2 regions of the Pseudomonas sp. P4_B3 genome follow, and region 1 is predicted to be linked to the other one. Evidence: riboswitches for the same ligand, from Rfam matches in the RefSeq annotation. Region 1 holds a riboswitch; the other holds the start of a gene.
What was found. Region 1 has a riboswitch for cobalamin ahead of AC1DWG_RS23360 (CbtB domain-containing protein). Riboswitches for the same ligand answer to the same signal wherever they lie in the genome.
Positions count from the first base shown of each region.

Region 2: another riboswitch for cobalamin. It lies ahead of cobO (cob(I)yrinic acid a,c-diamide adenosyltransferase); the one in region 1 lies ahead of AC1DWG_RS23360 (CbtB domain-containing protein).

Region 1 is NZ_JBFUHR010000021.1:8,869-16,263, forward strand. Features, by position in the region: gene AC1DWG_RS23335 (fatty acid cis/trans isomerase) at 1-1,344, shown strand, start outside; gene nfuA (Fe-S biogenesis protein NfuA) at 1,540-2,124, shown strand; gene cobM (precorrin-4 C(11)-methyltransferase) at 2,234-2,980, opposite strand; gene AC1DWG_RS23350 (cobalamin biosynthesis protein) at 3,066-3,479, opposite strand; gene AC1DWG_RS23355 (CbtA family protein) at 3,476-4,183, opposite strand; gene AC1DWG_RS23360 (CbtB domain-containing protein) at 4,195-4,386, opposite strand; cobalamin riboswitch at 4,508-4,733, opposite strand; cobalamin riboswitch at 4,928-5,140, shown strand; gene cobW (cobalamin biosynthesis protein CobW) at 5,244-6,314, shown strand; gene cobN (cobaltochelatase subunit CobN) at 6,318-7,395, shown strand, end outside.
Region 2 is NZ_JBFUHR010000023.1:47,864-55,258, reverse strand. Features, by position in the region: gene AC1DWG_RS24545 (C40 family peptidase) at 1-396, shown strand, start outside; gene AC1DWG_RS24540 (class I SAM-dependent methyltransferase) at 415-1,077, shown strand; gene AC1DWG_RS24535 (PQQ-dependent sugar dehydrogenase) at 1,202-2,515, opposite strand; gene AC1DWG_RS24530 (hypothetical protein) at 2,582-3,166, opposite strand; cobalamin riboswitch at 3,320-3,552, shown strand; gene cobO (cob(I)yrinic acid a,c-diamide adenosyltransferase) at 3,635-4,246, shown strand; gene AC1DWG_RS24520 (cobyrinate a,c-diamide synthase) at 4,243-5,640, shown strand; gene bluB (5,6-dimethylbenzimidazole synthase) at 5,637-6,287, shown strand; gene cbiB (adenosylcobinamide-phosphate synthase CbiB) at 6,284-7,192, shown strand; gene cobD (threonine-phosphate decarboxylase CobD) at 7,185-7,395, shown strand, end outside.

The DNA of each region.
Region 1 (7,395 bases):
TTGCCGGGCTACGGGCCGCAGAGCCGGGCCAACCCGTTTGCCACCTTCGAAGCGATCCCGGCCCAGGCGCGCTATCAGTTCATGCTCGATAACGCCGAGTACTTTGTGCGCACGTTTATCCGCGGCCCGGTGTGTCGCGGGCAGATCGCCACGGACGTGATCCGCGATAATTTCTGGGCGCTGTTCCAGGCGCCCGAGCACGACCTGTATGTCACCGATCCGAACTATCGCGGGCAGGCCACGCCGTTGCTGGCGATGCCGGGGCAGAACGACGACGTCGGCAGTGTCCTCAGCCTGTGGCACGACTACCGCGACAAACGTAATGAATATGAAGCCTTGCGCCGGGACAGCTACGCCGACCTGCCGGCGCCAAGCTGGTCGACCCTGTGGGCGGGCAACGACAATGCGCTGCTGAGCATCTTCCGCCATTTCGACAGTGCTTCGGTGACCAAAGGCCTGATCGGCGACGTGCCGCAAACCATTTGGCTGTTCGACTATCCGCTACTGGAGCGCACCTACTATCAACTGGCAGTGAACTTCGATGTGTTCGGCAATGTGTCCCACCAGGCCCAGACGCGGCTGTATTTCGACCTGATCCGCAACGGTGCCGAGCAGAATTTCCTGCGCCTGATGCCTGCCGATTCCCGGGATGGCTACCTCGACGACTGGTATCAGAACAGTGGAAAATTCAAGATGTGGCTGGACTACGAGTCCATCGACGATGACAAGCCGACTGCGCTGAATCTCAATCCGCAGGATCCCAAGCGCGACTTTGCCATGCAGTTGCTGGCCCGTTACGGCGATCTCAATGCCAGACCCGACCCGATCAACCGCTGCGACGGCGCCTACTGCTCGCGGCCGAACATTGATCCGGACCTGCAAAGTGCCGAACAGACGCTAAGCCGCCTGACTTCGCGTCCGGCGGCCGGGTTGAAAGTGATTGATCAACTGCCGGAAGCGACCCTGCTGCGCATCGAAACCCGTAGCGGCAAGCGTGAGGTCTATAGCCTGCTGCGCAACCGTGCCCACAGCAACGTCGCATTCCTGCTTGGCGAATCGCTGCGCTATCAGCCGGGGCTCGACACTCTGACGATTTTCCCGGGTGTACTCAGCAGCTATCCGAACTTCATGTTCAACATCCCGGCCGGGCAAGTGCCGGCGTTTGTGGATGCGATGGAAAGCGCCAAGGATACCGACAGCTTCGAGAAAATCGTCGAACGTTGGGGAATACGCCGCAGTCATCCGCAATTCTGGGCTTATTTCCATGACCTGAGCCGCTACATCCACGAAACCGATCCGGTGGAAGAGGGCGTGCTGGACATGAACCGTTACGAGAACCTCTGAACCACCACCACCCTGTAGGAGCTGGCTTGCCAGCGAAGAGGCCACGACATTCAACACAAATGTCGACTGATCTGGCGCCTTCGCTGGCAAGCCAGCTCCTACAGAGCATCGAAGAATCTTTCCCGACAAAAATACTAGGACTTTGTCCGGCGCGTTGATTGGCGTAAACTGCGCCCAAGCCTGCGAGGAGTTTCCATGACCGCTATTACCATCACTGACGCCGCCCACGATTATCTGGCTGATCTGCTGTCCAAGCAGAACACCCCGGGCATCGGCATCCGCGTCTTCATCACCCAGCCTGGCACCCAGTACGCCGAAACCTGCATTGCCTACTGCAAGCCGGGCGAAGAAAAACCCGAAGACACCGCGCTGGGGCTCAAAAGCTTCACCGCGTACATCGACCACTTCAGCGAAGCCTTCCTGGACGATGCGGTTGTCGACTACGCCACCGACCGCATGGGCGGCCAGCTGACCATCAAGGCGCCAAACGCCAAAGTACCGATGGTCAATGCCGACAGCCCGGTCAACGAGCGCATCAACTACTACCTGCAAACCGAGATCAACCCGGGGCTGGCCAGCCACGGCGGTCAGGTCAGCCTGATCGACGTGGTCGAAGACGGCATCGCCGTCCTGCAGTTCGGCGGTGGTTGCCAGGGCTGCGGCCAGGCCGACGTGACGCTGAAGGAAGGCATCGAGCGCACTTTGCTCGAGCGCATCCCGGAGCTCAAAGGCGTTCGCGACGTGACCGACCACACGCAGAAAGAAAACGCCTACTACTAAGGTGTTCGCTGCGAAATCAAAAAACGGCGCCCCGTGAGCGCCGTTTTTTATGGGCGAAGCTTAAAAGATCGTCCGAACGCGGCCCGAGCCTTCGGACGATCTTTTGATTTTAAGGGCGATAGAGATGCGCATGCCCCGCGCGATACAGCGATGACTCGCTGAAGTGGTCGCTGCCCAGCACCCGACCCACCAGAATCAACGCCGTACGGCGAAAGCCCTTGGCTTCAACCTTCCCGGCAATATCCTCGAGTGTTCCCATCACCCAATCCTGATCCGGCCAGCTCGCGCGGTGGACCACCGCAATCGGGCAATCGGCGCCGTAATGGGGCAGCAGTTCCTCAACGATCTTCGCCAGGTGATTGACCCCCAAGTGAATCGCCATGGTCGCGCCGTGTTGCGCGAGGCTGGAGAACTCCTCTCCGGGTGGCATGGTGGTCTTGTCGGCGTAGCGCGTCAGAATCACGCTCTGCGAAACGTCCGGCAGCGTCAGCTCCGCACCCAAAAGCGCAGCGCAAGCGGCTGTGGCCGTCACGCCTGGGACGATTTCGAACGCAATTCCCAACTCGCGCAGATAGCGAATCTGCTCGCCAATGGCGCCATAAAGACTCGGATCGCCGGAGTGCACCCGGGCAACATCCTGACCGTTGGCGTGGGCGGTCCTGATCAGGTCGATGATCTGTTCCAGGTGCAGTTCGGCGCTGTTGACCACCTGTTCGGCACAGTGACCTTCCAGTACGGCGGCCGGTACCAGGGAACCGGCATAAATGATCACCGGACAACTGCGAATCAGCCGCTGGCCCTTGACGGTAATCAGTTCGGGGTCGCCGGGACCTGCGCCAATGAAGTAGACGGTCATCGTCGGTTCCTGTGGGGAAAAAAGGGGCTGAACAGGGCTTCAGATGAAGAGTGTTCATGATCAACGGTGGGGATTATCGGGTTTTTTATGCCGCGCCGGCCAATGCCAGGGTTGCCTGGGCGTATTTTTGTCGTGGAATCAGCAGTTTTGCCGGGGCCTGGGCCAGTTGTTCCGCCAGGGCCAGTGCGGCGCTTTCCGCCACGCCGTAGCAACCGGTGCGTTCAAACGCTATTTGCGATTGATGACTGAGTTGCGGTTCATAAGCGGCCAGTTGTTCACTGCTGAAATACATCAATTCCAGGCCAAGCTGCTGAGCCAGTTCGATTAACGCAGGTTCGTCGCGCTTCGAGTCGATGCTGGCCAGGGCCTTGATTTCATGACGAGCAATCTGGTGCGCCTCCAGTGCCTGATCGAGCAGCGCCAGCAACGTGCTGACGGGGCAGCCGCGCTGGCAGCCCAGGCCGACCACCAGGGTCGGCGCTGTGCTGATATCCGTCATGCGTGGTATTGACCATCGCTTTTGCGACGGAACAACCAGGCGCTGATCAGGCCCAGGGCCAGCCAGAACGCCACGTTGGTCAGTTGCGAAGCGATTTTGAACTGGGCTTCCAGTGCCTCCGGAGCGAGCATCGAATGCACTTCCGGTTGCGGCGCGCCAATCACATGGGGGACGGCGAGAATCGCTGCGCCGAGGACTTTCATCAGCCAGTGACGGCTGAATACGATCAGGGCGATACCGACGGCAGTGGAAGCAGCGGTGCCAATCCACCACAGTTGCCGTTGTGCCAGATCGGCGGCGGCAGTGCCGGGCAATTCAGGTGGCAGGCCGAGCGTCGGCGCGAGCACGAACGTCGCATAACCGGCCAGGCCCCAGAGCAGGCCCTGGGAGGTTTTGGTCGGCGCACGCAAGGTGTACAGGCCGGCGAGCATCAGGGCGAAACCGACCGCTACCACCAGGTTGCCGCCGGTGGTCGACAGCACGCGCTGCCAGCCGTCTTCCGGCTCCCAGGCTTGCGCATCGTGAGTGTGGGCAGCCATCGCACCGTCGGCGTGTTCATGCATTTCAACAGCGGCCGGCTCGGATTTTTCGTAGGTCTCGGCCTGCAAAATCAGCGGAGCGACCCAGAAGGTTTGCAGCAGGGTTAGCAACAGGGCGGCCAGCAACCCGGTGAAACCTGCGGTTTGCGCAATACGCTTGATCATGACGACAGCTCTCAATGGCACGGGAACGCGGAGCTGTGACGGGTATCGTGGGCGGCGTTGTGCACCGCTTCGATGTGCGAGAAACCGGCAAAATACACAAGGCACGCGCCAAGGATCGACGCACAGACGGCGACGGTCAGACGTTGGGTCAGGGTTGAGGTGGTGCTCGCGGATGTGTGTTCGGCGCTGCTGATGATCGACATGGCGTTTCCCTCTGGTCTGTCAGCGGGGATTAAGAGCGCATGCAAAAAACCGCACGACCAGGCGCGCAAGGTTTCAAACAGCGCCCGCCCACCGCGGGTTTGTTGGTTCAGTGACCGTGCTGGTCACTTTGTGTTGCGGGCCGGTCTCCGGGCTCACGAGGGGCAAAGGCTTGGGCCTGAACCTGAAAGCATCACCTTCCCATGCCGTATTGGCACAGTGGATCTGACGCTTCGCTCGCTTACCGTTGCGGGGGCAGCACCGGACTGACATGGCTTTAGAGTAAAGCACATGATTCACCGGTTTCCCGTTTCACCCTGTGAAGGGCACCCGTAACAAGGTGCGTAGGAGAGCATGGGCGGGGGTTGGGCGTCAATTGGCAAGGGTTCTCACTTGAAGCTGAATGATGCCCGGCTCTTTGTAGGAGCTGCCGAAGGCTCGGGCCGCGTTCGGACGATCTTTTGATCTTGTTTTTAAAAGCAAAATCAAAGGATCGAAGCCTTCGGCAGCTCCTACAGTGATTGACCGGTCTTCCCACCATGCGTAGCCTTGCGCTTTCGAGGTTCTTCGGCGTTTGTCGAAGCTAAGAAGGGAACGCGGTCGATGCCGCGGCTGCCCCCGCAACTGTGAACGGTGATGTTCGTTGCCACGCCACTGCTGACTCAATCCATGAGGCCGGCGGGAAGGCGCAGCGAATGCCAGGCTCAAGGCCGGCACACCGTCAGCCAGGAGACCTGCCTCGTCACAGATTCTCACTTTCAACCGGGCGGGGTGATCCGGTGGCGAACTCTTCAGGCACGCGCGCCCGCGTTGCCGGTCGTCGTCCCGTATGCCCGCCACCTTAGCCATAGGGCATCCGATGAAAACACTGGCCAAACTCCCCGTCACCATCGTCACCGGCTTTCTCGGCTCGGGTAAAACCACGCTGCTGCGGCACATGCTCGACAACGCCCAGGGTCGCCGCATCGCGGTGATCGTCAACGAATTCGGTGAGTTGGGCATTGACGGCGAAATCCTCAAGCAATGCTCCATCGGTTGCACCGAAGAAGAAGCCAACGGCCGTGTCTATGAGCTGGCCAACGGCTGCCTGTGCTGCACCGTCCAGGAAGAATTCTTCCCGGTGATGCGCGAACTGGTGGCCCGTCGCGGCGATCTCGACCATATCCTCATTGAAACGTCCGGCCTGGCCCTGCCCAAGCCGCTGGTGCAAGCCTTCCAGTGGCCGGAAATCCGCAGCGCCTGCACGGTGGATGCGGTAATCACCGTGGTCGACAGCCCGGCCGTGGCCGCCGGCACCTTCGCCGCCTTCCCGGATCAGGTCGACGCCCAGCGCAAACTCGACCCGAACCTGGACCACGAATCGCCGCTGCACGAACTGTTCGCCGACCAACTGGCCAGCGCCGACCTGGTGATTCTCAACAAAGCCGACCTGATCAACCCGGCGGACCTGGCCCGCGTGCGCCTGGAAGTCGCCGAGGAATTGCCGCCAGCGGTGAAAATCATTGAAGCCAGCAGCGGTCGCCTGCCACTGGGCGTGCTGATCGGCCTGGGTGCCGGCTCCGAAGAACACATCGACAGTCGTCACAGCCACCACGACCATCATCACGATGGTGACGATGATCATGACGACCACGATCACGACGCCTTCGATTCGATCTCCATCGAACTGCCGCAAGCCGACGAAAGCTTGCTGCTGGATGCGCTGACCCAATTGGTGGTCCAGCACGGCATCCTGCGGGTCAAGGGTTTTGCCGCGATCCCGAACAAACCGATGCGCCTGCTGATCCAGGGCGTGGGCACGCGTTTCGACAAGCACTTCGACCGCCAGTGGGGCGCCGAAGAAGCACGCGTAACCCGCCTGGTGCTGATCGGCCAGGAACTGGACGCCGCCGTGCTCGAAGCGCAATTGCGCGCCGCGCTCAGCGTGTAAGCCATGCACCTGCTCAGGACCCAACCCGGCGGTTTCGTGTCGGATGACAACATTGCCGACCTTGGACAAACCCCTGCCGAGCTGGTGGTCCTGTGCAGCGGCGATTCCAGCCTGGCGCTGCTCGCCGAAGCGGCGCAGCAATTGCCCGAAGATTATCCGAGCGTGCGCCTGGCCAACCCGATGCTGGTGCAGAACCATGCCTCGGTCGATTTGTACGTCGATGAAGTGCTGCGTCACGCCAGGGTGATCCTGATTTCACTGCACGGCGGCATCGCCTATTGGCGTTACGGCATCGAGCGCCTGGTCGAACTGTCGCAGCGCGGCGTGCAGGTGATTCTGGTGCCGGGCGATGATCGTCCGGACCCGGAGCTCAGTGACCTGAGCACCGTCGGTGCCGAGGATCGCGACCGGCTCTGGCAGTTTCTGCGTCAGGGTGGCAGGGGTAACGCCCTGGATTTCTTCCGCTGTCTGGCCAACCGCTGGCTGGCCCGTGATTACACCTGGGGCGAGCCGCAAACCCTGCCGCGCACGGCGATTTACCATCCGCACCAACATTCTGCCGCACTGAGCGACTGGCAAGCCGACTGGCACGCCGATCAACCGGTGGCGGCAGTGCTGTTTTACCGCTCGCATTTGCAGGCGGCGAACACCGCTTTCATTGATGTTTTTTGCCAGCGTTTACAGGCGGCGGGGTTGAATCCATTGCCGATTGCGCTGGCCAGTCTTAAAGAGCCAGCTTGCCTTTCCATGGTCGAGGACTGGCTGGACGAGGCCAGCGTCTCGGTGATCCTGAACACCACCGGTTTCGCCCAGTCCAGTCCCGAAGCGCCGCACCTGCGGCCGTTCCGTCGCGATATTCCGGTGATCCAGGCGATTTGCGCCCAGGACAACGAGCCGGGTTGGCGTGCCAGTGAACAAGGGCTTGGCCCTCGCGACCTGGCGATGCACATCGCCTTGCCGGAACTGGACGGGCGTATCATCAGCCGTCCGATCAGCTTCAAGGACCTGGCGTGGCGCAGTGAGCGCAGTCAGTCGGATGTGGTCTGCTATCGGCCACAACCGGAACGCATGGATTTCGTTG
Region 2 (7,395 bases), on a different contig from region 1:
GACGTGCTGTTTCGCGCGCTCGGCCTTGTGGGCACGCCTTATCGCTGGGGTGGCAACACGCCGGATTCCGGATTTGATTGCAGCGGCCTGATCGGCTACGTGTATCGCGATGTCGCCGGTATTTCCTTGCCGCGCACCACTCGCGAGATGATCTCCATGCAAGCGGCGAATGTGGGCAAGGAAGGCCTGCAAACCGGTGACCTGATTTTCTTCGCCACCAATGGCGGTTCCCAGGTCAGTCATGCCGGCATCTACGTGGGAGAAGGGCGCTTCGTCCACGCACCAGCCACTGGCGGCACCGTGAAGCTCGACAGCTTGTCCAAGGCCTATTGGCAAAAAGCTTATCTGAGCGCCAAGCGTGTTCTGCAGCCTGAACACCTGGCGCGCAACCCGTAACGTCCGGAGCTGCCGGTCATGACTGCTCGCACGCTTAATCTCGACGACGCCCTGTACCAATACCTGCTCGATGTCTCCCTGCGCGAAACGCCACTGCTCAAGCGCTTGCGCGATGAGACCCAGGCGCTGCCGATGGCACGTTGGCAGGTGGCTCCGGAGCAGGGGCAGTTTCTCGCTTTGCTGGTGAAACTGACGGGGGCCGGGCGCTTGCTCGAAGTCGGCACCTTTACCGGTTACAGTGCCCTGTGCATGGCGGCGGCATTGCCGGCTGATGGCTCGCTGATTTGCTGTGATATCCCCGGCGACTACAACGCCATCGCACGGCGCTACTGGCAAGAGGCGGGGCTCGCCGGGCGGATTGACCTGCGACTGGCTCCGGCGCTGGAAACCCTCGCCGAGCTTGAGCGACAAGGGCAGGGCGGGCAGTACGACCTGGTGTTCATTGATGCCGACAAGGCCAACTACCCGGCTTATCTGGAACACGCCCTGGGATTGCTGCGGGTCGGTGGGTTGGCGGTGTTCGATAACACCCTGTGGAGCGGGCGTGTGCTCGAGGCCAGCCCCGAGAGCGCGGACACCCGGGCAATCCAGGCGCTCAACCGAGCGTTGAAAGACGATGTGCGGGTGGATCTGTCGTTGTTGCCGTTGGGTGATGGGCTAACACTCTGTCGCAAACGCTAAGCCTTTGTGGGAGCGAGCCTGCTCGCGAAAGCGGTGTATCAGTCACCAAATTTGTCGACTGACCGTGCGCATTCGCGAGCAGGTCGGATCGCCGCACCGTCGCTCCCACAGGTGATGTATCCCGTTACCTGGCAGCCGAAACCCGCCACACCTTGTTCCCCACGTCATCGGCCACCAGCAGATCGCCTTGCCGGTCGATCACCACGCCCACCGGGCGGCCCATGGCTTGTTCTTTGTCGTTGAGAAAACCGCTGAGCACTTCAATGGGCTTTCCGACAGGTTTGCCTGCGCTGAACGGCACGAAAATCACTTTGTAGCCACTGTGTGGCTTGCGGTTCCACGAGCCGTGCTGACCGATGAATGCCCCTTGGGTGAATGGCGCCGGCAGCTTGCTGTTTTCGGCGAAGGTCAGGCCCAGTGACGCCGTGTGCGGGCCGACGGCGTAGTCCGGGGCAATGGCCTTGGCCACCAGGTCCGGGTTCTGCGGCTCGACACGAACATCGACATGCTGGCCGTAGTAACTGAACGGCCAGCCATAGAACGCGCCGTCTTTCACCGAGGTGATGTAGTCCGGTACCAGATCACCGCCGATTTCATCCCGCTCGTTGACCGCGGTCCACAGTGCGCCACTGTGCGGTTCCCAGGCCATGCCGTTGGGGTTGCGCAGGCCGGAGGCGAAGATCCGGTGCCGGCCGGTGGCACGGTCCACTTCCCAGATCGCTGCGCGACCTTCTTCCTTGTCCATGCCGTTTTCGGCGACGTTGCTGTTGGAACCCACGCTGACGTAGAGCTTGCTGCCGTCCTTGCTGGCGATGACGTTTTTGGTCCAGTGGTGGTTCAGCGGGCCGCCCGGCAGGTCGATCACCTTGATGGCTGGTGACTTGATCTGCGTATCGCCGTTTTCATAATGGAATCGCAGCAGGCTGTCAGTGTCGGCCACGTACAGGTCGTTGCCGACCAGCGTCATGCCGAAAGGGGAATTGAGGTTTTGCAGAAACACCGTGCGGGTTTCCGCGATGCCATCGTGATCCTTGTCCCGCAGCAACGTGATGCGGTTCGGGCTGGGCACGGTAGAGCCGGCACGCCCCATGACTTTCTTCATGACCCAGCCGCGAATGCCATTGCCGTCTTCGGGTTTGGGTGGTGCGGCGGTTTCCGCCACCAGCACATCGCCATTGGGCAGCACATAAAGCCAGCGCGGGTGATCCAGGTCTTCGGCAAAAGCGGCCACTTGAGTGCCCGTGGCGGCGACGGGTTTTGCACCCGGCGGCCAACCGATGGCCGGGGCGATGTTCATGGTCGGGATCAGGGTTTTGTTCGGTTCCGGCAATTGTGGCGATGGACCGGTGCCGTCGGAGACTTGCAGGCGGGAGGTCTCGCCACAAGCGGCGAGCCCTCCGCAGAGTGCGATAACGAGAACGAGCGGGGGCTTGCGCATGCTGGTGTTCCCTATGAATGCCTTGTTCTAATCATAGAGATGCGTTGTCGTCCGATGGTTCAACCCTTAGCCACGTGCTTCCTTGAACAGCACCGCAATGCCGGGGTGATAGTTGCCGGCTTCGTTGCGCAACTTGCGATAGGCGTAAGGGAAGTACCAGGCAACGGCGCAGGTGTGTTCCTTTTGCAGGTCGTCGACCATGTCCTGGAGTTCTTCCGGCGTTGCGCCTTGCTGGGCTTTTTGCGGGGCAACGAACAGGCAGCCGACTTTCAGGTCGCTGGCGTGGCTCAGTCGCTTTGCATCGCTGGTGATGTCGAGCAGGGCCTGGGTCAGGTTGAGGCTGTTGACCCGTGGCCAGCGCTGGCTGGTCTGGATGTACGCGCGGGTTTCGGGCGAGGCGAGGAACAGGTCGGCACGGCTGTTGCGTTCGCCTTCTTCGGTCTGTTTGCGGGTGGGCGTCTGTTGCAGCGTGACCATCTCGGCCATCCAGGCGGCGGCGGACAGCAGCCCGAGGTTGGCCTTTTCGTCGTGCCAGTACGGTGTGTCGCCATCACCGCGGACGGCGTTATAGCGGTCGATGCATTCGAACCAGCGCTCGAGCACCGGGCGCAGGAATTCCAGCTTTGGATTGCTGATGATCATGCCTTGCATGGGTTCACCCTTGTTATTGTGTTGTGGGGTTGTGGCTCTTTGATATCACTGCTTTGGGCGTGGCACAAGATTGACGTCAGTTTATTGATTGATGGCAGATATTCGGTCGATCGCCTCCCGGCTTTAATTGACGCTCCACCCCCAACCCTCTAACCTTCGCGGCTTGTTTCAGGTGCTCTGTGGCTTGGGTCGACAGAGTGAAACAGGGAAGCCGGTGAGTGAGTCCTTCTGTTGGTCGAAGGCCCGCAATTCCGGCGCTGCCCCCGCAACGGTAAATGAGTGAAAACTGTGTGTGATGCCACTGTGTCGATTCGATGCGGGAAGGCGCACAGTCTGGCCTCGCGCCACTCATGAGCCCGGAGACCGGCCTGATTCATCCAGCGGCATCACGGTGGGCGATGCCAGGCTTTTTGCCTTCTATTCTTGTGCCTGCCCGCCGTTATTCCTGCCTCAACGGAGAGCTCCCCCATGACTGATACCCCCGATCGTGACGAACGCCACCTGGCGCGCATGCAGCGCAAAAAAGCCGTGATCGACGAGCGCATCGCCAATTCCCCGAACGAATGCGGCCTGCTGCTGGTGTTGACCGGCAACGGCAAGGGCAAGAGCAGTTCGGCCTTCGGCATGCTTGCCCGCGCCATGGGGCACGGCATGCAGTGCGGCGTGGTGCAGTTCATCAAGGGCCGCAACAGCACCGGCGAAGAGCTGTTCTTCCGGCGCTTTCCCGAGCAGGTGCGCTTTCATGTGATGGGCGAAGGCTTTACCTGGGAAACCCAGGATCGTCAGCGCGACATCGCCGCCGCCGAAGCCGCCTGGGCGGTGTCGCAGCAACTGCTGCGCAATCCGTCCATCGGTCTGGTGGTGCTGGATGAGCTGAACATTGCCCTCAAGCACGGCTACCTCGATCTCGATCAGGTGCTCAGCGACTTGCAGGCCCGACCACCGATGCAACACGTGGTAGTCACCGGGCGTGCCGCCAAGCCGGAAATGATCGAGATGGCCGACACCGTCACCGAAATGGGCATGATCAAGCACGCCTTCCAGGCCGGGATCAAAGCGCAGAAAGGCGTCGAATTGTGAGTCAGCCTCGACTCTGTCCGGCGGTACTGATTGCCGCGCCGGCTTCCGGCCAGGGCAAGACCACCGTCACCGCGGCGCTGGCCCGATTGCATCGCAATCAGGGGCGCAAGGTCCGCGTGTTCAAGTGCGGCCCCGACTTTCTCGATCCGATGATCCTCGAGCGCGCCAGCGGTGCGCCGGTGTATCAGCTGGACATGTGGATGGTTGGTGAGCAAGAAAGTCGCCGGCTGCTGTGGGAAGCCGCTGCTGAAGCCGACCTGATCCTGATCGAAGGCGTCATGGGGCTGTTCGACGGTACGCCGTCGAGCGCCGATCTGGCGCGGCATTTCGGTGTGCCGGTGCTGGGTGTGATCGATGGCACGGCCATGGCCCAGACCTTTGGCGCCCTGGCCCTGGGGCTGGCGCGTTATCAGCCGGACTTGCCGTTCGCCGGGGTGCTGGCCAATCGTGTCGGTACGCTGCGCCACGCGCAACTGCTCGAAGGCAGCCTGACTGAAGGTTTGCGCTGGTACGGCGCGCTGTCCCGGGAAACCGGGATCGAATTGCCGAGCCGGCACCTGGGGCTGGTGCAGGCCAGTGAGCTGAACGATCTCGACCTGCGCCTCGATGCGGCCGCCGATGCACTGGCCAGTAGTTGCGAGGTTGCGCTGCCGCCGGCGGTCGAGTTCGCCGCCCCTGATGTCATTGCAGCCGAACCGCTGCTGGCCGGTGTACGCATTGCCGTCGCCCGCGATGAAGCCTTTGCGTTCACCTACGGCGCGAGCCTGGATCTGCTGCGGGCGATGGGCGCCGAGTTGTCGTTCTTCTCGCCGATCCGCGACCGTGCGTTGCCGGAGTCGGACAGCCTGTATCTGCCCGGTGGTTACCCGGAACTGCACCATGTTGGGTTGGCGCAAAACACCGCGATGCTCGACGCGATCCGTGCCCACCACCGGGCAGGCAAACCGTTGCTCGCCGAGTGTGGCGGCATGCTGTATCTGCTCGATTCCCTGACCGATGTCGAGGGCACTCGCGCCGAACTGGTTGGCTTGCTGGCCGGTGATGCGGTCATGCAAAAGCGTCTGGCCGCGCTGGCGTTGCAAGCGGTGGAACTGCCGGAAGGTTCGCTGCGCGGGCACACCTATCACCATTCGCTGACCACCACTGAACTGGCGCCGATTGCCCGTGGCTTGAGCCCTAACGGCGGACGCGGAGCGGAGGCGGTCTACCGTGAAGGGCGGATGACCGCCTCTTATGTGCACTTTTATTTTCCGTCGAACCCCTCGGCGATTGCCGCATTGTTTGCGCCTGACCTTGAAGCCGCTTTCGCTGCGATGCGGCGATCCGACAAGCCAGCTCCTACAATGGATCAGCTAGCCCCTGTAGGAGCTGCCTTGCCAGCGAAACGGCCATGACGGACGACGCATTTTCCGAAGCCGAACGCGCAGCGGTCTATCGCGCCATCGCCGAACGGCGCGACATGCGCCACTTCAGCGGCGGCACCGTCGAGCCCGAATTGCTGCTGCGCCTGCTCGAGGCCGCACATCAGGCACCGAGTGTCGGCCTGATGCAGCCCTGGCGCTTCATCCGCATCAGCGATCGTGCCTTGCGCGGACAAATCCAGGCCTTGGTGGAAGAAGAACGCGTCCGCACCGCCGAAGCCCTCGGCGAGCGCAGCGACGAGTTCATGAAGCTCAAGGTGGAAGGCATCAACGATTGCGCCGAGGTACTGGTCGCCGCACTGATGGACGACCGCGAGCAGCATATCTTCGGCCGCCGCACCTTGCCGGAAATGGACATGGCCTCGCTGTCCTGTGCGATCCAGAACCTGTGGCTGGCATCCCGCGCCGAAGGGCTGGGCATGGGCTGGGTGTCGCTGTTCGAACCACAGGCACTGGCGGACCTGTTGAGGCTGCCACCGGGAGCCAAACCGCTGGCGGTGCTGTGCCTTGGGCCGGTGAAGGAGTTCTATCCGGCACCGATGCTGGTGCTAGAAGGCTGGGCGCAGGCGCGTCCGCTACATGAATTGCTGTATGAAAACTATTGGGGAGTGAGTCAATGAGTGTGGCGTTGTTGAGTGTCGCTGCGGTTGCGCTGGATGCGCTGCTGGGCGAACCCAAACGCTGGCATCCGCTGGTGGCGTTCGGCCGTTTTGCCGACCGCATCGAGCAACGCTTCAATGGCGGCGGTCGCGGCTGGCGCAGTCATGGCGTCACCGCGTGGGTGATCGCCGTGTTGCCGCTGACGCTGTTGGTCACGGCATTGTCCTGGGCGCCTTATGTCGGCTGGATCATCGAGATTCTCGCGCTCTATTGCGCCCTCGGCATGCGCAGCCTCGGTGAGCACGTCACGCCTGTGGCCAAGGCATTGCGCGGCGATGATCTTGATGAAGCGCGCAAACGTGTGAGTTATCTGGTCAGCCGTAAAACCAGTGATCTGGATAAAACCGAAGTCGCCCGTGCCGCTACCGAGTCGGTACTGGAAAACGGCAGCGACGCAGTGTTCGCGGCGTTGTTCTGGTTTGCCGTGGCGGGTGCGCCGGGCGTGGTGCTCTATCGCCTGAGCAATACGCTGGATGCGATGTGGGGTTATCGCAATGAGCGCTTCGAACGGTTCGGCTGGGCGGCGGCGAAGGTCGACGACGTGCTCAATTACATTCCTGCGCGCCTGGTGGCACTGACTTACGCGCTGCTGGGCAAAACCCGGCTGGCGTTGAAATGCTGGCGCACCCAGGGCCCGACCTGGGACAGCCCGAACGCCGGCCCGGTGATGGCGGCAGGGGCGGGCGCCCTTGGCGTCGAGTTGGGCGGGGCGGCGATTTATCATGGCGAACTGCATCAGCGTCCGCAGTTGGGCGAAGGCGTGCCGGCGGATGCCGACTCCATTGACCGGGGCTGGCAATTGGTCCAGCGCGGGGTATGGTTATGGCTGCTGATTCTCTGCCTGGGGGCCGAATTTTATGCTTGAACACGGGGGGCGATTGCGCAAGGCGGCGCTCGAATACGGCATAGATGAAGCCGACTGGCTGGATCTGTCCACGGGCCTTGCGCCCTGGCCGTTTCCTGTGCCGGATATTCCGCTGCGGGCCTGGGCCCGTTTGCCGGAAGCGGACGATGGTCTGGAGCAAGCCGCCTGTGATTACTACGGCACCTTGCAGGCTTTGCCGGTGG